DNA from 3 places in the Enterobacter sp. FW301-JW81 genome. Region 3 is predicted to be linked to each of the others. Evidence: predicted binding sites of a transcription regulator. Region 3 holds the regulator's gene; each other region holds the start of a gene.
What was found. Region 3 encodes sigma-54, which starts transcription at its own class of promoters, with help from an activator protein. Its sites were predicted from a motif close to GTTGGCACANNTTTCGCTNT; they were not measured.
Positions count from the first base shown of each region.

Region 1 (7,841 bases), on a different contig from region 3:
GCCAGTGAAACCACCGGCATCTTTTTGCCAATCCCACCCAGCTTTTCAATATCCCGATGGCCGGTGCGGAACCAGACGCTTCCCGCGCCGAGGAACAGGGTGCTTTTAAACAGGCTGTGGTTGACGAGGTGATAGAGACCGCCGATAAAGCCGGCGGCAATCAGCGCCGGTTGATTCAGCGCCAGCCCGGTCACGCCCGCGCCAAGGCCGAGCAGAATGATGCCGATATTTTCGAGGGTGTGATACGCCAGAAGACGCTGGATATTGTGCTCCATCAGGGCGTACAAGCCGCCGACGAAGGCGGTAACCATCCCGGCGACCAGCAGCACGACGCCCCACCACAGCGGCGGCTGGCCGCCGGTCAGCGTAATCGCCAGAATCCCGAACAGACCGACCTTCATCACCACCACAGAAAACAGCGCGGCGGCGGGCGCGGAGGCATTTGCATGCGCCTGCGGCACCCAGCCGTGCAGCGGGATGATTCCGGCGAGCAGGCCAAAGCCAATCACGCCCAGCAGCCAGACGTCATTCCCCAGCGGATGGCCGTTGAGCGCAGCAAAGTCCAGCGTGCCGAAGCGTTGCCACACCAGCCAGCAGGCCAGCGCCAGCAGCAGCGTCCCCAGGCGTCCCAATGCAAACCACAGCTTGCCGGAGGCGCTGCAGCCCGTCAGGAACACGCCGCAGAGCGCCATGATCTCCGCCATCACCACCAGCGCGCCGAGGTTACTGGCGATAACGGTGCAGACCGCCGTCGCCATCAGCAGATTGACCAGCAGGCCGTTGGCTTTAGCGTGCGGGTGGCGGTGCCAGTCGATATTGAACAGGCTGATAAACAGCCCGCACAAGCCAAACGTCACCAGCCAGACGGCGTTCAGCGGCGCGATCTCAACGGCGTGGCGAATCAGCGGCACGAGCGCGTCAACGGAGTGCCCGCCGAGCAGAACGGCACCGCCTGCCGCCAGCGTCATCAAGCTACCTACCGCCCCGCCGACCCCGGCGACCAAGCCGCTGAAGATTTTATGGAAAGAGAAGATCTGCGCCAGAACGGCGGCGGCAGCAAAACAGGCTACCGCGCTGGTAATCATCATCGCCGCGTTCATTTCGCCCCCTCGTTAAGCGCCTGTAGCAGAGAAAGGTCGCCAAAATCACTGTTGATGGTCAGCTCGCGTTTACGCTTGCTGGTACGTGCGATGTCGCGAATGTTAACCAGAATCAACGCTTTGGTTGGGCAGGTGCGCACGCAGGCCGGCCCCTGCTCATCAAAGCTGCACAGATCGCACTTCACCGCAACGGCGCGGATGCCGGGCACCCAGTCCAGCAGCGTGCTTACGCGCGCAGGCGCCGGCGGCGCCGGCGGGGCTTTTGGCGAGTTGGCGTTCGCCGGAATGTGCAGCGGGCGGCTGCCGGAAAATTCAATCGCGCCGAACGGGCAGGCAATGCCGCACAGCTTGCAGCTTACGCACAGGCTTTCGTTCAGCTGGACAGCGCCATCAACGCGGGTGATGGCATTCACGGGACAGACGCCTGCGCAGGGGGCATCTTCACAGTGGTGGCAGAGCTGCGGGGCAGACTCTTTTTCATTACGCATGACGTGCAGGCGCGGCATGGACTGCAGCCCATGCAGGCGATGCGTTTCCGAACACGCCGCCTCACAGGTTCGACAGCCAATACAGACCGTCGAGTCAGCAATTACAAAACGGTTCACCGGGTCATCCTCTGGTGATAGTCATTTTTGACGAAAAACTGTCTTGTCGACACTTCTCGACACGCATCGGTCAGGCCACGTTTGCTGAGGCATTTCCGTCCATCAGCTGCTTCAGGTTGACCGGGAGATCGTTCTCGACTGCGGCGTACAGGCCGTTATAAACCGGCGCGATTTTTTCCAGATAGTGCTCCAGCACCTGCTGGCGATCGCGGTTGCTGACGTGGCCGTCCACCATGCCATCGGCCATCAGCTGCGCCTTCGCAATACACTGTTTTTGGCCGTCTTTTGTCTCGAGGTGGTACTCAATGGTGTGGCTGTTGAAGTTATCCGCCAGGGTAACGTTGATGATGAAATGGCCGAAGAGGACAAACTGCATGTCGCCCTGCGCCGCACAGCTCATCGCGTGGTGAAGACGCGCTTTCGAGAGGGTAATGCCCTGGACCAGAGAGTTGCAGTAGAGGTGCCACTGGTCCTGCAGCTGCTGATGACGCTGCGCGATGTAATCCGCTTTTTCGCTGATTTCCCAAATAGTCATAGAAGGTATCCGTTTAATGGAGATAGCGGCTGTTAAGCAGATTCCATGCCAGTTTTTATTTGACTGATTTTAAAGAAATTAAACCAAAAAGACGCTGTCAACGCCGCGGTGTCGACGTGTCATTTCGACAGCGTTGACATCGACACGCCTTAACAAAAATCAAGCTGGCACTGTTATTGCATTCAATGGCGCAATTCATTGAGGAGGCGTCATGCACGAAATCACCCTCTGCCAGCGGGCTCTGGAACTTATCGAACAGCAGGCAGTGCAAAACCACGCGAAGCGCGTCACCGGCGTCTGGCTGAAGGTCGGGGCGTTTTCCTGCGTCGAGACCAGCGCCCTGAACTTCTGTTTTGAGCTGGTGTGCCGCGGCACGCTGGCGGAAGGTTGCGAACTGCATATTGAAGAGCAGCAGGCGGAGTGCTGGTGCGGGCAGTGCCAGCAGTACGTCACCCTGCTGTCATCGAAGGTTCAGCGCTGTCCGCAGTGCCAGAGCACCGGGCTGCGCATCGTGGCAGATGACGGCATGCAGATCCAACGCCTCGAAATCGAGAAGGAGTAAAGTATGTGTAGCACCTGCGGTTGCGCCGAAGGCAACCTGTATATAGAAGGGGATGAACACCATCCTCATTCCGCGTTTCGCTCCGCGCCCTTTTCACCAGCCCCACGTCCCTCTGCGGCACTGACCGGGATCGCTTTCGCCCCGCAACGCTCCGATGCGGGCGATCTGCACTACGGCCACGGCGAAGCGGGTACCCACGCGCCGGGCATCAGCCAGCGCCAGATGCTGGAGGTGGAGATCAACGTGCTGGACAAAAATAACCAGCTCGCCGCCCGCAACCGCGCCCGCTTTGCCACCCGCAAGCAGCTGGTGCTGAACCTGGTCTCCAGCCCCGGCTCCGGCAAAACCACGCTGCTCACGGAAACGCTCAAGCGCCTGAACGGGCGCGTCTCCTGCGCGGTGATCGAAGGCGATCAGCAAACCGTTAACGACGCGGCGCGCATTCGCGAAACCGGCACACCGGCGATTCAGGTCAACACCGGCAAAGGCTGCCACCTGGATGCGCAAATGATTGCCGACGCCGCCCCGCGCCTGCCGCTGGCGGACAACGGTATTCTGTTTATTGAAAACGTCGGCAACCTGGTCTGCCCGGCGAGCTTCGACCTCGGTGAACGGCATAAAGTCGCGGTGCTTTCGGTGACCGAAGGCGAAGACAAGCCGCTGAAGTACCCGCATATGTTTGCCGCCGCCTCCCTCATGCTGCTGAACAAAGTCGACCTGCTGCCGTACCTGAACTTCGACGTGGATAAGTGCCTGGCGTACGCCCGAGAGGTGAACCCGGACATTAACATTCTGCTGGTCTCCGCCACGCGCGGCGACGGCATGGACGGCTGGCTTCGCTGGCTGGAGAACGAACGATGTGCATAGGCGTACCGGGACAGATTCACTCCATCGACGGTAATCAGGCCAAAGTCGAGGTCTGTGGCATCCTGCGCGACGTCGACCTGACGCTGGTCGGCAGCAGCGATGAAAGCGGCGCATCGCGTCTCGGCCAGTGGGTGCTGGTGCACGTGGGGTTTGCCATGAGCGTAATTAACGAAGCGGAAGCCCGCGACACGCTCGACGCCCTGCAAAACATGTTCGACGTGGAGCCTGACGTGGGCGCGCTGCTGTACGGCGAGGAGCGATAATCATGCGTTACGTTGATGAATACCGCGCCCCGGAGCAGGTGCTGCAGCTTATCGGGCATCTGAAAACGCGCGCGGCGCTGCTGGAGTACACGGCAGAAAAACCGCTGCGGATCATGGAGGTGTGCGGCGGACACACGCACGCCATCTTCAAATTTGGCCTCGACCAGCTGCTGCCGGACAACATCGAGTTTATTCACGGCCCCGGCTGCCCGGTCTGCGTTCTGCCGATGGGGCGTATCGACAGCTGCATCGAGATTGCCAGCCGGCCCGACGCCATTTTCTGCACCTTTGGCGACGCGATGCGCGTGCCGGGGAAAAACGGCTCGCTGCTGCAGGCAAAAGCGCGCGGGGCCGACATCCGGATCGTCTATTCGCCGATGGATGCCCTGACGCTGGCAGCGGATAACCCCGCGCGCAAGGTGGTGTTTTTTGGCCTGGGCTTTGAAACCACCATGCCCGCCACCGCCATCACGCTGCAGCAGGCGAAAGCGCGCGGCGTCGATAACTTTTTCTTCTTCTGCCAGCACATTACGCTCATCCCCACGCTGCGCAGCCTGCTGGAAGAGCCGGGAAACGGAATTGACGCCTTTCTGGCGCCGGGGCATGTCAGCATGGTGATTGGCACAGACGCCTACGGTTTTATCGCTGAACAGTACAATCGTCCGTTAGTGGTCGCTGGTTTCGAACCACTTGATCTACTGCAAGGTGTCGCCATGCTGGTTGAGCAGAAAATAGCGGCCCTGAGTGCAGTGGAAAACCAGTACCGCCGCGTGGTACCGGATGCAGGCAATGAACGGGCCCAGCAGGCGATAGCCGACGTGTTTTGCGTTGAGGGCGACAGCGAATGGCGTGGCCTGGGGCTGATTGCCGAATCCGGCGTGCGCCTGACGCCGGCCTATCGCGCGTTCGACGCCGAAGCGCATTTCCGCCCGCAGCCGCAGCAGGTTTGCGACGATCCCCGTGCCCGCTGCGGCGAGGTGCTCACCGGTAAATGCAAGCCTGATCAATGCCCGCTATACGGCAACACTTGTAATCCGCAAACGGCGTTTGGCGCGCTGATGGTCTCCTCCGAAGGGGCGTGTGCCGCGTGGTATCAGTATCGCAACCAGGAGAGTGAAGCATGAATACGGTTGAAATGGCGCACGGAAGCGGCGGACAGGCGATGCAGCAACTGATTAACCGGCTGTTTATGGAAGCCTTCAACAACCCCTGGCTCGCCGAGCAGGAAGACCAGGCGCGCATTGACCTCGCGACCCTCACCGCGCAGGGCGACAGGCTGGCCTTCTCTACGGACAGCTACGTGATTGACCCGCTGTTCTTCCCGGGCGGCGATATCGGCAAGCTCGCCGTCTGCGGTACGGCGAACGACGTCGCCGTCAGCGGCGCCATTCCGCGCTACCTCTCCTGCGGGTTTATCCTTGAAGAGGGGTTGCCGATGGAGACGCTCACCGCGGTGGTCAACAGCATGGCGCAGACCGCGCGCGAGGCGGGGATTGCTATCGTCACCGGCGATACCAAAGTGGTACAGCGCGGCGCGGCCGACAAACTGTTCATCAACACCGCCGGCATGGGGGCAATCCCCGCCGATATTCACTGGGGCGCGCAGCGCCTCGGCGTGGGCGACGTGCTGATCGTGACCGGAACGCTGGGCTGCCACGGGGCGACCATCCTGAACCTGCGCGAAGGCCTGGGGCTGGACGGCGAACTGCGCAGCGACTGCGCGGTACTCACCCCGCTGATTCAGACGCTGCGCGCGATCCCCGGCGTGAAGACCCTGCGGGACGCGACGCGAGGCGGCGTAAACGCCGTGGTCCATGAATTTGCGGCAAGCTGCGGGTGCGGGATTGAGCTCGCCGAGCGCAGCCTGCCCGTTAAGCCCGCCGTTCGCGGGCTTTGCGAACTGCTGGGGCTTGACCCGCTCAACTTTGCCAACGAAGGCAAGCTGGTGGTTGGCGTTGAACGCGCCGCGGCACAGGCCGTGCTTGAACAGCTGCGGGCGCACCCCTCAGGACGCGAGGCGGCAATCATTGGTGAAGTGGTTGAGCGCAAAGGGGTGCGCCTGACCGGGCTTTACGGCGTGAAACGCACGCTGGATCTGCCGCACGCGGAACCCTTACCCCGTATTTGCTAGAACCGCGCCAAAAGCGGTCAGCACTGAACGTCTCTTTTTGCCAGTTTCTATTGGAAAGCAATATGCCGTATACACCGATGAGCGATCTTGGACAGCAGGGCCTGTTTGACATCACGCGCACACTTTTACAGCAGCCCGATCTCGGCGCGCTGAGCGATGCCCTGACGCGGCTGGTCAGGCAGTCGGCGCTGGCCGACAGCGCCGCGATTGTGCTCTGGCATAGCGGAACGCATCGCGCGAGCTACTACTCAACGCGCGATAATGGCAAAACGTTTGAATACGAAGACGAAACGTATCTGGCGCATGGCCCGGTGCGCCGCATTCTTTCCCGGCCTGAAGTGCTGCACTGCAATTTTGACGAGTTCCGGCAGGCGTGGCCGAGGCTTGCGGAGAGCAACCTTTATCAGCCTTTCGGGCATTACTGCATGTTGCCGCTGGCGGCAGAGGGCCAGATTTTTGGCGGCTGCGAGTTTATCCGCACCACCGACCAGCCGTGGCGCGAGGCGGAGTACGAACGCCTGCACACCTTTACCCAGATTGTGGCCGTCGTCGCGGAGCAGATCCAAAGCCGCGTCACCAATAACGTCGATTACGACCTGCTGAGCCGCGAGCGCGACAACTTCCGCATTCTGGTCGCCATCACCAACGCCGTGCTGTCACGGCTCGACATGGACGAGCTGGTCAGCGAAGTCTCAAAAGAGATCCACCACTATTTTAAAATCGACGCTATCAGCATCGCGCTGCGCGGCCATCGCAAGGGCAAGCTCAACATCTACTCCACCCACTATCTTGATGAGGCCAATCCGGCACACGAGCAGAGCGAGGTCGATGAGGCCGGTACGCTCTCCGAGCGGGTGTTTAAAAGCAAAGAGATCCTGCTGCTCAACCTGAACGAACAGGATCCGGTGGCCCCTTACGAGCGAATGCTGTTCAACACCTGGGGCAACAAAATTCAGACGCTGTGCCTGCTGCCCCTCATGTCCGGTGACACCATGCTCGGCGTGCTGAAGCTGGCGCAGTGTGAGGAGGGCGTATTCACCACCGCCAACCTGAAGCTGCTGCGCCAGATCGCCGAGCGTATTTCCATCGCCCTGGATAACGCCCTCGCCTATCAGGAAATTCATCGTCTGAAAGAGCGGCTGGTGGATGAGAACCTCGCCCTGACCGAACAGCTCAACAACGTGGACAGCGAGTTTGGTGAAATCATCGGGCGCAGCGATGCCATGTACAGCGTGCTCAAGCAGGTTGAAATGGTGGCGCAAAGCGACAGCACGGTGCTGATCCTGGGCGAAACCGGCACGGGTAAAGAGCTGATTGCCCGCGCCATCCACAATCTGAGCAACCGCAACAGCCGCAGGATGGTGAAGATGAACTGCGCCGCGATGCCAGCGGGACTGCTGGAAAGCGACCTGTTCGGCCACGAGCGCGGCGCGTTTACCGGGGCCAGCAGCCAGCGTCTGGGCCGTTTTGAGCTGGCGGACAAAAGCTCGCTGTTCCTCGACGAAGTGGGCGATATGCCGCTGGAGCTACAGCCGAAGCTGCTGCGCGTCCTGCAGGAGCAGGAGTTTGAGCGCCTGGGCAGCAACAAGCTTATCCAGACCGACGTGCGGCTGATTGCCGCCACCAACCGCGACCTGAAAAAAATGGTCGCCGACCGCGAGTTTCGCAGCGATCTTTACTATCGCCTGAACGTCTTCCCGATCTTCCTGCCGCCGCTGCGCGAACGCCCGGAAGATATTCCCCTGCTGGTCAAAGCGTTTACCGCGAAGATTGCGCGC
Region 1 is NZ_JBYTBA010000007.1:126,104-133,944, forward strand. It holds gene hycC (formate hydrogenlyase subunit 3) at 1-1,100, opposite strand, end outside; gene AC3WOK_RS20300 (4Fe-4S dicluster domain-containing protein) at 1,097-1,705, opposite strand; gene hycA (formate hydrogenlyase regulator HycA) at 1,776-2,240, opposite strand; gene hypA (hydrogenase maturation nickel metallochaperone HypA) at 2,452-2,802, shown strand; gene hypB (hydrogenase nickel incorporation protein HypB) at 2,806-3,669, shown strand; gene AC3WOK_RS20320 (HypC/HybG/HupF family hydrogenase formation chaperone) at 3,660-3,932, shown strand; gene hypD (hydrogenase formation protein HypD) at 3,935-5,056, shown strand; gene hypE (hydrogenase expression/formation protein HypE) at 5,053-6,063, shown strand; gene flhA (formate hydrogenlyase transcriptional activator FlhA) at 6,126-7,841, shown strand, end outside.
Region 1: the regulator sigma-54 is predicted to act here: its motif matches at 2,404-2,423, upstream of hypA (hydrogenase maturation nickel metallochaperone HypA).

Region 2 (7,841 bases), on a different contig from region 3:
CGCGCATCATCTCATCCACTACGTCCGGGATGAACGATGGTTCCACGCGCGGGCGGCCAATCCCTTCAATTTTGCTGCCTACCGGGCTGCGCAGACCGGCATCGCGGTTTTGCCAGTAGTCGAGGAACACGGAGTTCTGCGGATCAACCACCATCAGCTGGGTATCATAGCCCTGGCAGCGAATGTAACGTCCAATAGTGGCTGACGTGCCGCCCGTCCCGGCGCTCATTACAATGTACGACGGAACCGGGTGCGGCTCGTGGGTCATCTGGCGGAAGATACTGTCGGCAATGTTGTTATTGCCGCGCCAGTCCGTCGCGCGCTCGGCGAAGGTAAACTGGTCCATATAGTGGCCGTTGAGCTCGCGGGCCAGCATTTCGGAAGCGGCGTAGATTTCGCATGCGCTTTCCACAAAGTGGCAGCGACCGCCGTAAAATTCGATCTGTTCGATTTTGCGTCTGGCAGTGCAGGAAGGCATCACCGCGATAAACGGCAGGCCCAGCAGGCGAGCAAAATAGGCTTCGGACACCGCCGTTGAACCGGATGAGGATTCAATGATAGTGGTGCCTTCTTTAATCCAGCCGTTACATAAACCGTATAAAAACAGTGAGCGCGCCAGACGATGCTTCAGGCTGCCGGTAGGATGGGTGCTTTCATCTTTCAGATAGAGCTGAATACCGTCAAATCCCGGCAGGGAAAGGCGAATCAGGTGCGTATCTGCCGAGCGCTGATAGTCGGCATTGATTTCGCTGATCGCATGTTTAACCCAAGTGCTATTCATCGTAGTTATCCGTTTGTCATTTTGTGCCTAGGATAGCGAAAAGCACAGAAAAAATTGTTGCTATCTGGCCTTTAAAATAGAATGAAGGGAGAAAAATTTTCTCTGTGAGGTGGCTATGCTAGATAAAATTGACCGCAAGCTCCTGTCATTACTGCAAAGTGACTGTACCCTCTCTTTGCAGGCGCTGGCAGATGCCGTTAATCTGACCACCACGCCGTGCTGGAAGCGCCTCAAGAAGCTTGAGGATGACGGTATTCTGCTGGGACGCGTCGCGTTATTGGATCCCGAAAAACTGGGGCTTGGATTAACGGCGTTTGTCCTGATAAAAACTCAGCATCACAGCAGCGAGTGGTATAGCCGCTTTGTCACGCAGGTGTCCGAAATGCCAGAGGTGCTCGGCTTCTGGCGTATGGCCGGCGAGTACGACTACCTGATGCGCGTTCAGGTCGCAGACATGAAGCGCTATGATGATTTCTACAAGCGACTGGTGAACAGCGTACCGGGGTTATCGGACGTAACCTCAAGCTTCGCCATGGAACAGATTAAATACACCACAGCGTTACCTATTGAATAACTTCGTAAAATACCTTCAGGAACAAACCGCGTGCGATTATTTGCCCAATTAAGCTGGTACTTTCGTCGGGAGTGGCAACGCTATCTCGGCGCCGTATTCCTGCTTATTATCATTGCCATTTTGCAGCTGATCCCGCCGAAAGTGGTGGGATACGTCGTGGATGGCGTCACCGAACAGCATTACACCACCGCACGGGTGTTGATGTGGGTTGGCACGCTGGTGCTGACGGCCGTCATTGTTTATCTGCTGCGCTACGTTTGGCGCGTGCTGCTGTTTGGCGCGTCCTATCAGTTGGCCGTTGAGCTGCGTGAGGATTTTTACCGCCAGCTGAGCCGGCAGCATCCCGAATTTTATCTGCGCCATCGCACCGGTGATCTTATCGCGCGCGCCACTAACGACGTCGATCGCGTGGTCTTTGCCGCCGGGGAAGGGGTGCTGACGCTGGTGGACTCGCTGGTGATGGGCTGCGCGGTGCTGATCGTCATGTCCACGCAGATCAGCTGGCAGTTGACCCTGCTTGCCCTGCTGCCGATGCCGCTGATGGCGCTGGCGATCAATCGCTACGGCGAACAGCTGCACGAACGCTTTAAGCTTGCCCAGGCGGCGTTTTCTTCCCTGAACGACCGCACGCAGGAGAGCATGACCAGCATCCGTATGATTAAAGCGTTTGGTCTGGAAGACCGACAATCCGCGCTGTTTGCGGCCGATGCCGCGGACACGGGAGCGAAGAACATGCGCGTCGCGCGTATTGACGCCCGTTTTGACCCGACGATTTATATCGCGATTGGCATGGCAAACCTGCTGGCGATTGGCGGCGGAAGCTGGATGGTGGTGCAGGGCGCGTTGACCCTGGGGCAACTGACCAGCTTTGCGATGTATCTGGGGCTCATGATCTGGCCGATGCTGGCGCTGGCCTGGATGTTTAACATCGTGGAGCGCGGCAGCGCCGCCTATAGCCGCATTCGCGCCATGCTGGCCGAAGCGCCAGTGGTCAATGACGGGAGCGAAGCGGTACCGGAAGGGCGCGGCGTCATGAAAGTCGACGTCCGTCAGTTTGTCTATCCGCAAACGGAACATCCGGTACTGGAGAACGTTAGCTTTACGCTTCAGCCAGGCCAGATGCTCGGCATCTGCGGCCCGACGGGCGCCGGCAAAAGTACCGTGCTCTCTTTGCTCCAGCGCCACTTTGACGTCACGCAGGGTGATATTCGCTTCCATGATATTCCCCTGACCCGGCTGGTGCTGGATGAGTGGCGAGGCCGTCTGGCGGTGGTGAGCCAGACGCCGTTTCTCTTTTCGGACACCGTGGCGAACAACATTGCCCTCGGACGTCCGTCGGCAACGCAGGAAGAGATAGAGCATGTGGCGCGGTTAGCCAGCGTACATGATGATATTTTGCGTCTGCCGCAGGGCTACGATACGGAAGTCGGGGAGCGGGGCGTCATGCTGTCCGGCGGGCAAAAACAGCGTATCTCCATTGCCCGCGCGCTATTGCTCAATGCGGAAATCCTGATCCTGGACGATGCGCTTTCCGCCGTGGATGGCCGTACCGAGCACCAGATCCTGCATAACCTGCGCCAGTGGGGCGACGGACGCACGGTGATTATCAGCGCCCATCGTTTGTCAGCGCTTACCGAAGCCAGCGAAATACTGGTATTGCAGCACGGGCACGTTGCCCAGCGCGGGCAGCATGAAACGCTTGCGGAGCAGCCGGGTTGGTATCGCGATATGTATCGCTATCAGCAGCTTGAAGCGGCGCTGGACGATGCGCCGGAACACGCAGAGGAGGCCACCCATGCGTAAGCTCGGAACGATGTGGCCGACGCTTAAGCGTCTGCTGGCCTACGGCTCGCCGTGGCGTAAACCGCTCTCCGTGGCCGTGCTTTTACTCTGGATTGCGGCGATTGCCGAGGTGAGCGGCCCGCTGCTCATCAGCTACTTCATCGACAATATGGTCGCTAAAAGCTACCTGCCGCTGGGGCTGGTGGCGGGCTTAGGCGTGGCCTACGTTGGGTTACAGCTGACTGCGGCAGGGCTGCACTATGCCCAGTCTCTGCTGTTCAACCGTGCAGCCGTGGGCGTTGTACAGCAGCTGCGTACGGACGTGATGGACGCCGCGCTTCGCCAGCCGCTCAGCGAGTTTGATACTCAGCCGGTCGGGCAGGTGATTTCGCGGGTGACCAACGATACGGAGGTGATCCGCGATCTGTACGTCACCGTGGTGGCAACCGTGTTGCGCAGCGCAGCGCTGATTGGCGCGATGCTGGTGGCGATGTTCAGCCTCGACTGGCGCATGGCGCTGGTGGCAATCACTATCTTCCCGGCGGTGCTGATCGTGATGGTTATCTATCAACGCTACAGCACGCCGATTGTCCGTCGGGTGCGCACCTACCTGGCCGACATCAATGATGGCTTCAACGAAGTGATCAACGGCATGAGCGTCATCCAGCAGTTCCGCCAGCAGGCGCGTTTTGGCGAGCGGATGGGCGAAGCCAGCCGTTCGCACTACATGGCGCGCATGCAGACCCTGCGGCTTGATGGGTTCCTGTTACGCCCGCTGCTGAGCCTCTTCTCCGCGCTGGTGCTTTGCGGGCTGCTGATGCTCTTTGGCCTGACCACACGAGGAACCATTGAGGTTGGCGTTTTATACGCCTTTATCAGCTACCTTGGCCGCCTTAACGAACCCCTGATTGAGCTGACGACACAACAGTCGATGCTCCAACAGGCCGTGGTGGCAGGGGAGCGCGTGTTCGAGCTGATGGACAGGCCGCGTCAGACCTACGGCGACGACGAGCGTCCTTTGCAAAGCGGGGCCATTGCCTTTGATAACGTCTCCTTTGCCTATCGCGACGACCAGCTGGTGCTGCAGGACATCACGCTTGATGTTCCTTCACGCGGGTTCGTGGCGCTGGTGGGGCATACCGGCAGCGGTAAGAGCACGCTCGCCAGCCTGTTAATGGGGTATTACCCGGTCAGCCGGGGGCAAATCCGTCTCGACGGACGCCCGCTCGCGGCTCTCAGTCACGGTGTGTTACGCAAAGGCGTTGCGATGGTGCAGCAGGATCCGGTCGTGCTGGCCGATACCTTCTACGCCAACGTGACCCTGGGGCGAGACTACTCTCAGGAGCAGGTCTGGGAGGTGCTGGAGAAAGTGCAGCTGGCAGCCCTGGCGCGCGGGTTTAGCGACGGGATCAATACGAAACTCGGCGAGCAGGGGAACAATCTCTCCGTAGGACAAAAGCAGCTCCTGGCGCTGGCGCGGGTGCTCATTGAAACGCCGCAGATACTGATTCTGGATGAAGCCACGGCCAGCATTGACTCCGGCACCGAGCAGGCCATCCAGCAGGCGCTGGCCGCCGTCCGCGACCATACGACGCTGGTGGTGATTGCTCACCGACTTTCGACCATCGTTGACGCGGACACCATTCTGGTGCTGCATCGCGGACAGGCCGTTGAGCGCGGTACGCACCGCGAACTGCTGGAAGCAAAAGGGCGCTACTGGCAGATGTATCAGCTGCAGCTGGCGGGCGAAGAGCTGGCGGCCAGCGTGCGCGATGAAGAGTCGCTTAGCGCCTGATGCACTAAAATGAGGCGACGCGCTAACAGTCATTCCTGTTGGTGCAAAACTGAAACGCACCCTGCACCGGCATGGTGCGTTTTTTTTCACCGGTGCGTTTAGCAGGCGCGCGTAACGCTCATCGCACCGCTATTCCCTCTGGTTTTCATTTCTGGCACACCCCTTGCAATACCTTCTACGTTAGCTGCGGCCATTACCGAATTCTGACTGGAGGGGATCTATGAAGCTGGTTACGGTTGTAATCAAACCATTCAAACTCGAAGACGTGCGTGAAGCGCTCTCTTCAATGGGTATTCAGGGACTGACTGTCACCGAAGTGAAAGGCTTTGGTCGTCAGAAGGGTCATGCCGAGCTTTATCGCGGGGCGGAATACAGCGTTAACTTTCTGCCAAAAGTAAAAATTGATGTCGCGATTGCTGACGATCAGCTTGATGAAGTCATTGATGTCATTAGCAAAGCGGCCTACACCGGCAAAATTGGCGACGGCAAAATTTTCGTTGCCGAACTGCAGCGCGTCATTCGCATCCGTACCGGCGAATCTGACGAAGCGGCACTGTAATTAACGCCTGGCACACAGTGATAGGGATCGAGAAAATGAAGATAGCAACACTTAAAACGGGTCTGGGTTCGCTGGCACTGCTGCCGGGCCTGGCGCTGGCTGCTGCACCTGCGGTGGCAGACAAAGCCGATAACGCCTTTATGATGATCAGCACCGCGCTGGTGCTGTTCATGTCCATTCCGGGCATTGCGCTGTTCTACGGCGGTCTGATCCGTGGCAAAAACGTTCTCTCCATGCTGACGCAGGTTGCCGTAACGTTCGCGCTGGTCTGCGTGCTGTGGGTGGTTTACGGTTACTCGCTGGCTTTCGGTACCGGCAACGCGTTCTTTGGTAACTTCGACTGGGTGATGCTGAAAAATATTGAGCTGACCGCGCTGATGGGCAGCTTCTACCAGTATATTCACGTTGCTTTCCAGGGCTCGTTCGCCTGTATTACCGTCGGGCTGATTGTGGGCGCGCTCGCCGAACGTATTCGTTTCTCAGCGGTCCTGATTTTCGTGGTGGTCTGGCTGACGCTCTCCTATGTGCCGATTGCGCACATGGTCTGGGGTGGCGGTCTGCTGGCAACACACGGCGCGCTGGACTTCGCGGGCGGTACCGTTGTGCACATTAACGCCGCGGTAGCGGGCCTGGTTGGCGCATACCTGATTGGCAAACGCGTGGGCTTTGGTAAAGAAGCATTCAAACCGCACAACCTGCCGATGGTCTTTACCGGTACCGCGATCCTCTACTTTGGCTGGTTTGGCTTCAACGCCGGCTCAGCAAGTGCCGCGAACGAAATCGCCGCGCTGGCCTTCGTGAACACCGTTGTGGCCACGGCGGGTGCAATCCTCTCCTGGGTCTTTGGCGAGTGGGCGGTGCGCGGTAAACCTTCTCTGCTGGGTGCCTGTTCGGGGGCGATTGCCGGTCTGGTCGGTATCACTCCAGCGTGTGGTTATGTTGGTGTGGGTGGCGCGCTGCTGGTCGGCCTGGTGTCGGGTCTGGCGGGGCTGTGGGGCGTGACGGCGCTGAAGCGTATTCTGCGCGTTGATGACCCTTGCGATGTGTTTGGCGTGCACGGCGTGTGCGGCATTGTCGGCTGTATCATGACCGGTATCTTCGCAGCGAAATCGCTGGGTGGCGTGGGCTACGCAGAAGGCGTCACCATGGCCCATCAGGTGCTGGTGCAGCTGGAAAGTATTGCTGTCACCGTGGTGTGGTCTGCCGTTGTCGCTTTCATTGGCTACAAACTGGCGGACATGACGGTTGGGCTGCGCGTACCGGAAGAGCAGGAACGCGAAGGTCTGGACGTCAACAGCCACGGCGAGAATGCGTATAACGCCTAAGGTAAAAGCAAAACGGCAACTTCGGTTGCCGTTTTTAGTGTGTATACCCTCTCCCCGTGGGAGAGGGCCAGGGTGAGGGCAACATCAACCTCTATTACGCATCACCCCTTCCTGCACCGTCGAGGCGACCAGCACGCCATCCTGCGTATAAAACTCTCCACGCACAAAGCCGCGAGCGCTTGATGCCGACGTACTCTCCACGCTGTAGAGTAGCCACTCGTTCATGTTGAACGGACGGTGGAACCACATGGAGTGGTCGATCGTCGCGACCTGCATCCCTTTTTCGAGAAACCCGACGCCGTGCGGCTGCAGCGCCACCGGCAGGAAGTTGAAATCTGACGCATAGCCCAGCAGATACTGATGCACGTGGAAGTCCTCAGACACCGTACCGTTAGCCCGGATCCAGACCTGGCGCTTCGGTTCCGCGGTGTGGCCTTTCATCGGGTTGTGGAACTCGACGGGGCGGATCTCAAGCGGCTTATCGCAGAGAAACTTCTCTTTGACCTGTGGCGGAAGCAGATGCGCCAGCGCACGGGCGATATCGGTCTCTGATTTGAGCTCGTCTGGCGACGGCGCCGGGGGCATCACTTTCTGGTGCTCGTAGCCGGGTTCTGGAGCCTGGAAAGAGGCCGTCATGTAAAAGATCGGCTTACCGTTCTGGATAGCCGCGACGCGGCGCGCGCTGAAGCTGTTGCCATCTCTCAGGACTTCAACGTCATAGACGATCGGTTTTGCGCTGTCGCCGGGGCGTAAGAAGTAGCTGTGGAATGAGTGCACCAGACGGTCTGCCGGGACAGTCTCCTTTGCTGCGTACAGCGCTTGTCCAACGACTTGCCCGCCGAAGACCTGGCGTAAGCCTAAATCTTCGCTCTGTCCGCGAAAGAGTCCTTCCTCAATTTTTTCCAGATTCAATAATGTCAGCAGATTGTTCAGTGCCTGACTCATAGTTGTCCTCAATAAACGCCGTAGCGAAAGATAGGCAGAGTATAACGCAGAAATGAAAGTGGTCCGATGGGTAGAATAAT
Region 2 is NZ_JBYTBA010000005.1:162,037-169,877, forward strand. It holds gene AC3WOK_RS16450 (PLP-dependent cysteine synthase family protein) at 1-781, opposite strand, end outside; gene AC3WOK_RS16455 (Lrp/AsnC family transcriptional regulator) at 897-1,355, shown strand; gene AC3WOK_RS16460 (SmdA family multidrug ABC transporter permease/ATP-binding protein) at 1,386-3,158, shown strand; gene AC3WOK_RS16465 (SmdB family multidrug efflux ABC transporter permease/ATP-binding protein) at 3,151-4,932, shown strand; gene glnK (P-II family nitrogen regulator) at 5,153-5,491, shown strand; gene amtB (ammonium transporter AmtB) at 5,527-6,816, shown strand; gene tesB (acyl-CoA thioesterase II) at 6,901-7,761, opposite strand.
Region 2: the regulator sigma-54 is predicted to act here: its motif matches at 5,083-5,102, upstream of glnK (P-II family nitrogen regulator).

Region 3 (7,841 bases):
AGGCACCGCGATTGGCTCCAATATCGTCAACATATTATTGATTTTGGGCCTGGCGGCACTGCTCCATCCATTTCGCGTGCATTCTGATGTTCTGCGCCGTGAATTGCCGCTAATGTTAATCGTAAGCCTGCTGGCAGGATGCGTATTTTATGATGGCGAACTGAGCGTCAGCGACGGGATTTTCCTGCTGGCGCTGGCCGTCATTTGGTTGCTGTATAGTGTTAAAATCGCCCGTCTGGCGGAAAAGCAGGGTCAGGATAGCCTCACGCGTGAACAGGTCGCCGAACTTCCGCGAGAAGGCACGCTGCCTGTTGCCCTGCTCTGGCTTGGCGTTGCGCTGATCATCATGCCGATGGCAACGCGCATGGTCGTGGATAACGCGACGGTGCTGGCGAACTATTTCGCGATGAGTGAACTGACCATTGGCCTGACGGTTATTGCCATCGGCACCAGCCTGCCGGAGCTGGCCACGGCCATTGCGGGGGCACGGAAAGGTGAGGATGACATTGCCATTGGTAATATCATCGGCTCCAATATTTTTAATATCGCCATTGTGATGGGCCTGCCGGCCCTGATTACGCCAGGGCCCTTTAACCCCCTGGCGTTCTCGCGTGATTACGGCGTGATGCTGCTGGTCAGCGTGATATTTGCCCTGCTCTGCTGGCGGCGGCAACGACAGATTGGCAAAGGCGCAGGCGCGCTGTTGACGGGTGGATTTATCGTATGGATGGCGATGCTGTACTGGCTCTCGCCTCTTCTCTCTGGGTAAACGGAAACGCATTATGTCGCAAATAGAATTGCAGCCGGGTTTTGACTTTCAGAAAGCAGGCAAAGACGTTCTGGAGATTGAACGTGAAGGTCTGGCGCAGTTAGATCAGTACATTAATCAGGATTTTAGTCAGGCATGTGAGAAGATATTCTACTGTGCCGGCAAAGTTGTGGTGATGGGGATGGGTAAGTCCGGCCACATTGGACGCAAAATGGCGGCGACGTTTGCCAGCACCGGAACCTCGTCCTTCTTTGTCCATCCTGGGGAAGCCGCGCACGGGGACCTGGGTATGGTCACGCCGCAGGATATCGTCATCGCGCTGTCTAACTCCGGTGAGTCAAATGAAATCCTGGCGCTGATCCCGGTACTGAAACGTTTGCAGGTACCGCTTATTTGCATGACCAGCCGTCCGGAAAGTAGCATGGCGCGTGCGGCCGATATTCACCTGTGCGTTAAAGTTCCCAAAGAGGCCTGCCCGCTGGGTCTGGCACCGACCTCCAGCACCACCGCTGCGCTGGTCATGGGCGATGCGCTCGCCGTCGCGCTGCTGGAAGCCCGCGGTTTTACGCCGGAAGATTTCGCGCTTTCCCACCCGGGTGGCGCGCTGGGGCGCAAGCTGCTGCTTCGGGTGAACGATATTATGCACACCGGCGATGAAATCCCCCACGTCAGTAAAGCGGCCTCCCTGCGCGATGCGCTGCTGGAAATCACCCGTAAGAATCTGGGTATGACGGTCGTGTGCGACGATCTGATGAAAATTCAGGGGATCTTCACCGATGGCGATCTGCGCCGCGTGTTCGACATGGGCGTCGATGTCCGCACGCTGGGCATTGCCGATGTGATGACGCCCGGCGGCATTCGCGTGCGTCCGGGTACGCTGGCAGTGGATGTGCTGAACCTGATGCAGTCCCGTCATATCACCTCCGTTATGGTTGCCGATGGCGACCAGTTGCTGGGTGTGGTACATATGCATGATCTGCTGCGCGCAGGCGTAGTGTAATGAAGGATAAGACAATGAGTAATGCGGGTGCATCCCTTGCAACCTGTTATGGTCCGGTCAGCACCCAGATGATGGCAAAGGCGGAGAATATTCGCCTGCTGATTCTGGATGTGGATGGGGTTCTCTCCGATGGCCTGATTTATATGGGCAATAACGGTGAAGAGCTAAAAGCGTTTAACGTTCGCGACGGCTACGGTATCCGCTGTGCGCTGACCTCGGGTATCGAGGTTGCTATCATCACCGGGCGGAAAGCTAAACTGGTAGAAGACCGCTGTGAAACCTTAGGCATTACCCATTTGTATCAGGGTCAATCCGATAAGATGGCAGCATTCAATGATTTAGTGGGTAAACTGGCTATCGCGCCGGAAAACGTGGCCTACGTCGGGGACGATCTGATTGACTGGCCAGTGATGGCTGAAGTCGGGCTGAGTATTGCCGTTGCCGATGCGCATCCGCTGCTGATCCCGCGCGCGGACTACGTTACCCACATCAACGGTGGCCGTGGTGCCGTCCGTGAAGTCTGCGATCTGCTCCTGCTGGCGCAGGGCAAGCTTGATGAGGCCAAAGGGCAATCGATATGAGTAAAACCAGACGTTGGATTATCATTTTGCTTTCGCTTGTCGCACTGGTATTGATTGGCGTGAACCTTGCCGATCGCGACGATACGCAAACGGAAGCGATCAACACTAACGATCCAACTTATAAAAGCGATCACAGCGACACCGTGGTCTATAGCCCGGAAGGCGCGCTGAACTATCGCCTGATTGCCCAGCATGTTGAATATTTTTCAGATGACGGTATTTCGTGGTTTACCCAGCCTGTCATGACCACGTTTGATAAAGACAAAGTGCCGACGTGGTCAATTAAGTCAGATCGGGCAAAACTAACAAATGACCGTATGCTTTATCTGTATGGCCACGTTGAAGTCAACGCCCTGACCGCTGACTCGCAACTGCGAAAAATTACGACGGATAATGCCCAGATCAACCTGGTGACCCAGGACGTGACGTCGCAGGATCTGGTCACACTGTATGGCACAACATTTAATTCCAGCGGTTTAAGAATGCGCGGGAACTTACGCAGCAAAAACGCCGAGCTGATTGAAAAGGTTAGAACCTCCTATGAAATTCAAAACAAACAAACTCAGCCTTAAAGTAATTATCGCCAGCGCGATGCTGGCAACCAGTCTCCCCGCGCTTGCTGTAACGGGCGATACCGACCAGCCGATTCATATCGAGTCCGACACCCAGTCTCTCGATATGCAGGGCAACGTCGTCACCTTTACAGGTAACGTCGTCATGACCCAGGGCACCATTAAAATTAACGCTGACAAAGTGGTCGTTACCCGTCCGGGTGGCGAGCAGGGCAAAGAGATTATCGATGGCTATGGTAATCCGGCAACTTTCTACCAGATGCAGGACAACGGCAAGCCGGTGAAGGGTCACGCCACGCATATGCACTATGAGCTGGCGAAAGACCTGGTCATCCTGACCGGGAATGCGTATCTGGAACAGCTGGACAGCAACATTACCGGCGACCAGATCACCTATCTGGTTAAAGAGCAAAAAATGCAGGCCTCCAGCGAGAAAGGCAAACGCGTGACCACCGTACTGGTTCCGTCGCAGCTGCAGGACAAAGGCAAAGGCCAAGCCCCGGCACAGAAGAAGAGTAACTAATTCGTTATGGCAACATTAACTGCAAAAAACCTCGCGAAGGCCTATAAGGGCCGCCGTGTCGTAGAAGATGTCAGTCTGACCGTCAACTCCGGCGAAATTGTGGGCCTGCTTGGCCCTAACGGTGCGGGTAAAACCACAACCTTCTACATGGTCGTTGGCATTGTGCCGCGCGATGCCGGCAACATTGTCATTGACGATGAAGACATCAGCCTTCTGCCGCTGCACGCGCGCGCGCGCCGCGGGATCGGCTATCTGCCGCAGGAAGCTTCCATTTTCCGTCGTCTTAGCGTTTACGATAACCTGATGGCGGTCCTGCAGATTCGTAACGATCTGACCAGCGAGCAGCGTCAGGATCGTGCCAACGAGCTGATGGAAGAGTTCCACATTGAGCATCTGCGTGACAGCCTCGGCCAGGCGCTCTCCGGGGGGGAACGTCGCCGCGTTGAGATCGCGCGTGCGCTGGCCGCAAACCCGAAATTTATCCTTCTGGATGAACCCTTTGCGGGCGTTGACCCCATCTCCGTTATCGACATTAAACGTATCATTGAGCACCTGCGTGACAGCGGGCTTGGCGTATTGATCACCGACCACAACGTGCGCGAAACGCTGGCCGTGTGTGAACGCGCGTATATTGTGAGCCAGGGCAATCTGATCGCCCACGGTACGCCGCAACAGATCCTCGAAGACGATCATGTTAAGCGCGTCTATCTTGGGGAAGACTTCAGACTCTGATAGGGTAGAGGTAATGTAACGCCGAACCGGAGAAAAATGCTCTGAACATGAAGCAAGGTTTGCAATTAAGGCTCAGCCAACAACTGGCGATGACGCCGCAGCTACAGCAGGCAATTCGCCTGTTGCAACTGTCCACGTTAGAACTTCAGCAGGAGCTCCAGCAGGCGCTGGACAGTAATCCCCTGCTGGAACAAACCGATCTTCATGACGAGGTAGAAACCCAGCAGTCGCAGGATACAGAAACGCTCGACACCGCGGATGCACTCGAACAAAAAGAGATGCCGGACGAGCTTCCGCTGGATGCCAGCTGGGATGAAATCTACACCGCCGGAACCCCTTCGGGTACGCGTGCAGACTACCAGGACGATGAGCTACCGGTCTATCAGGGAGAAACCACCCAGTCACTTCAGGACTACCTGATGTGGCAGGTCGAGCTGACCCCCTTCTCCGACACCGATCGTGCAATTGCCACGTCCATTGTCGATGCCGTTGATGATACGGGCTATTTAACCGTCACGCTGGACGATATCCTCGAAAGCATGGGCGACGATGAGATTGAGCTTGAGGAAGTAGAAGCCGTACTCAAGCGCATCCAGCGTTTCGACCCGGTAGGCGTGGCTGCAAAAGATCTGCGCGACTGCCTGCTGATCCAGCTTTCTCAGTTCAGCAAAGAGACGCCATGGCTCGATGAGGCGCGCGTCATCATCAGCGATCATCTGGATCTGTTGGCTAACCACGATTTCCGCAGCCTGATGCGGGTCACGCGCCTGAAAGAAGACGTGCTGAAAGAAGCGGTGAATCTGATCCAGTCGCTCGATCCGCGCCCCGGTCAGTCGATCCAGACCAGCGAACCCGAGTACGTGATCCCGGATGTGCTGGTCAGAAAACACAATGACCGCTGGGTCGTTGAACTGAACTCTGACAGCATCCCTCGCCTGCAAATCAACCAGCAGTATGCCTCCATGTGCACCAGCGTGCGTAACGATTCCGACAATCAATATATTCGTAGCAATTTGCAGGAAGCGCGATGGTTGATCAAAAGTCTGGAGAGCCGAAATGATACGCTGCTACGCGTTAGCCGCTGCATTGTCGAACAGCAGCAGGCTTTCTTTGAGCAGGGCGAAGAGTATATGAAACCGATGGTGCTGGCGGATATCGCTCAGGCCGTCGAGATGCATGAATCAACCATTTCCCGTGTAACCACGCAGAAGTATCTGCACAGTCCGCGCGGTATTTTTGAGCTTAAGTATTTCTTCTCCAGCCACGTGAATACCGAGGGCGGCGGCGAAGCGTCGTCAACGGCGATTCGTGCCCTGGTGAAGAAGTTGATCGCCGCGGAGAACCCCGCGAAGCCACTAAGTGACAGTAAGTTAACCACCATGCTGTCCGATCAGGGTATTATGGTGGCACGTCGTACTGTTGCGAAGTATCGAGAGTCTTTATCCATTCCGCCGTCCAACCAGCGTAAACAGCTGGTCTGACACAACCGATAAGGAAGACACTATGCAGCTCAACATCACTGGACAAAACGTCGAAATTACTGAGGCTTTACGCGACTTTGTGAACACGAAGTTTGCCAAACTCGAGCAGTATTTCGAAAGGATCAACCAGGTCTATATTGTGTTGAAAGTGGAGAAAGTGACTCATATCTCGGATGCCACCCTGCATGTTAACGGGGGTGAACTCCATGCCAGTGCGGAAGGGCAGGACATGTACGCGGCTATCGACGGCTTGATTGATAAGCTTGCGCGACAGCTCAATAAACATAAAGATAAACTGAAACAACACTAATTGTCCGGGCAGTTAACGGGTGCAGGACGGCCTGTTGTGAAACACAACAGGCCATTTGTACAGTTAGCGCTTAGGTGAAATTATGATGAACAACGATTCCGCTCTTCAACTGAGCAATGTCCTTAACCAGGAATGTACCCGCAGTGCTGTTCACTGCCAGAGCAAAAAACGTGCGCTGGAGATCATCAGTGAACTGGCCGCAAAACAGCTGGGCCTGCCGCCGCAGGTGGTGTTCGAAGCGATCCTGACCCGTGAAAAAATGGGCAGTACCGGTATCGGCAACGGCATCGCGATCCCGCACGGCAAACTGGAAGAGGATACCCTGCGCGCCGTCGGTGTGTTTGTGCAGCTTGAAACACCTATCGCCTTCGATGCCATCGATAACCAGCCCGTCGATCTCCTCTTCGCGCTGCTGGTTCCTGCCGACCAGACGAAAACCCATCTGCATACGCTGTCGCTGGTCGCAAAACGCCTGGCCGATAAAACCATTTGCCGCCGACTGCGCTCGGCCCAAAGTGATGAAGAGCTCTATCAAATTATCACTGAAGCAGAAGGCAATCAGGATGATGCATAACCAGGTGATGGCCTTCACATCTGTTGTCCTGAGGAGAAACGGAACATGGTGCTGATGATTGTCAGTGGCCGTTCAGGGTCGGGGAAATCCGTTGCTCTGCGCGCGCTGGAAGACATGGGTTTTTACTGCGTAGATAACCTGCCGGTCGTGTTGTTGCCCGACCTGGCTCGGACGCTTGCGGAAAGACAAACCTCTGCCGCCGTCAGTATCGACGTTCGCAACATGCCTGAATCACCAGAAATTTTTGAGCAGGCGATGAGTAACCTGCCTGAGGCGTTTTCACCTCAGCTGCTGTTCCTCGATGCAGACCGCAATACCCTGATCCGCCGCTACAGCGATACCCGTCGTTTGCACCCGCTTTCCAGTAAGAACCTCTCTCTGGAGAGCGCGATCGATGAGGAGAGCGATCTGCTGGAGCCGCTGCGCTCTCGTGCCGACCTGATAGTCGACACCTCTGAGATGTCCGTTCACGAGCTGGCGGAAATGCTGCGTACCCGGCTGTTGGGCAAGCGCGAGCGCGAACTGACGATGGTGTTCGAGTCCTTTGGCTTCAAGCACGGTATTCCGATTGATGCGGATTATGTTTTCGACGTGCGCTTCCTGCCGAACCCGCACTGGGATCCGAAACTGCGTCCAATGACCGGTCTGGATAAACCCGTCGCGGCCTTCCTCGACAGGCACACAGAAGTTCACAATTTTATCTACCAGACGCGAAGCTACCTTGAGCTATGGTTACCTATGCTGGAGACAAACAATCGTAGCTACCTGACGGTGGCGATTGGCTGTACCGGCGGTAAGCATCGTTCGGTTTACATCGCCGAACAGCTGGCCGACTATTTCCGCTCGCGCGGGAAGAACGTCCAGTCCCGTCATCGCACGCTGGAAAAACGTAAAACATGACCGTAAAACAAACCGTTGAGATCACCAATAAGCTGGGCATGCATGCACGCCCGGCGATGAAACTGTTTGAACTGATGCAGGGTTTCGATGCGGAAGTTCTGCTGCGGAATGACGAAGGTACCGAAGCGGAAGCAAACAGCGTGATCGCGCTGCTGATGCTGGACTCCGCCAAGGGGCGCCAGATTGAAGTAGAAGCCACCGGCCCTCAGGAAGAGGAAGCGCTGGCGGCGGTCATTGCCCTGTTTAACGCAGGGTTCGACGAAGATTAAGGTCGGCTATTCAGGCGGGTGGCGCTGCGCTTACCCGCCCTACATTAACTTATTGCGCTCCATAAACCCTTCCCCGCCCAACTGACGCATCTGGCGCATAATCCACGCCTGTCGGCTTCGCACGTACCCT
Region 3 is NZ_JBYTBA010000003.1:426,215-434,055, forward strand. It holds gene AC3WOK_RS13075 (calcium/sodium antiporter) at 1-769, shown strand, start outside; gene kdsD (arabinose-5-phosphate isomerase KdsD) at 783-1,769, shown strand; gene kdsC (3-deoxy-manno-octulosonate-8-phosphatase KdsC) at 1,784-2,350, shown strand; gene lptC (LPS export ABC transporter periplasmic protein LptC) at 2,347-2,922, shown strand; gene lptA (lipopolysaccharide ABC transporter substrate-binding protein LptA) at 2,891-3,445, shown strand; gene lptB (LPS export ABC transporter ATP-binding protein) at 3,452-4,177, shown strand; gene rpoN (RNA polymerase factor sigma-54) at 4,225-5,658, shown strand; gene hpf (ribosome hibernation promoting factor) at 5,681-5,968, shown strand; gene ptsN (PTS IIA-like nitrogen regulatory protein PtsN) at 6,051-6,542, shown strand; gene rapZ (RNase adapter RapZ) at 6,588-7,442, shown strand; gene npr (PTS phosphocarrier protein NPr) at 7,439-7,711, shown strand; gene mtgA (monofunctional biosynthetic peptidoglycan transglycosylase) at 7,751-7,841, opposite strand, start outside.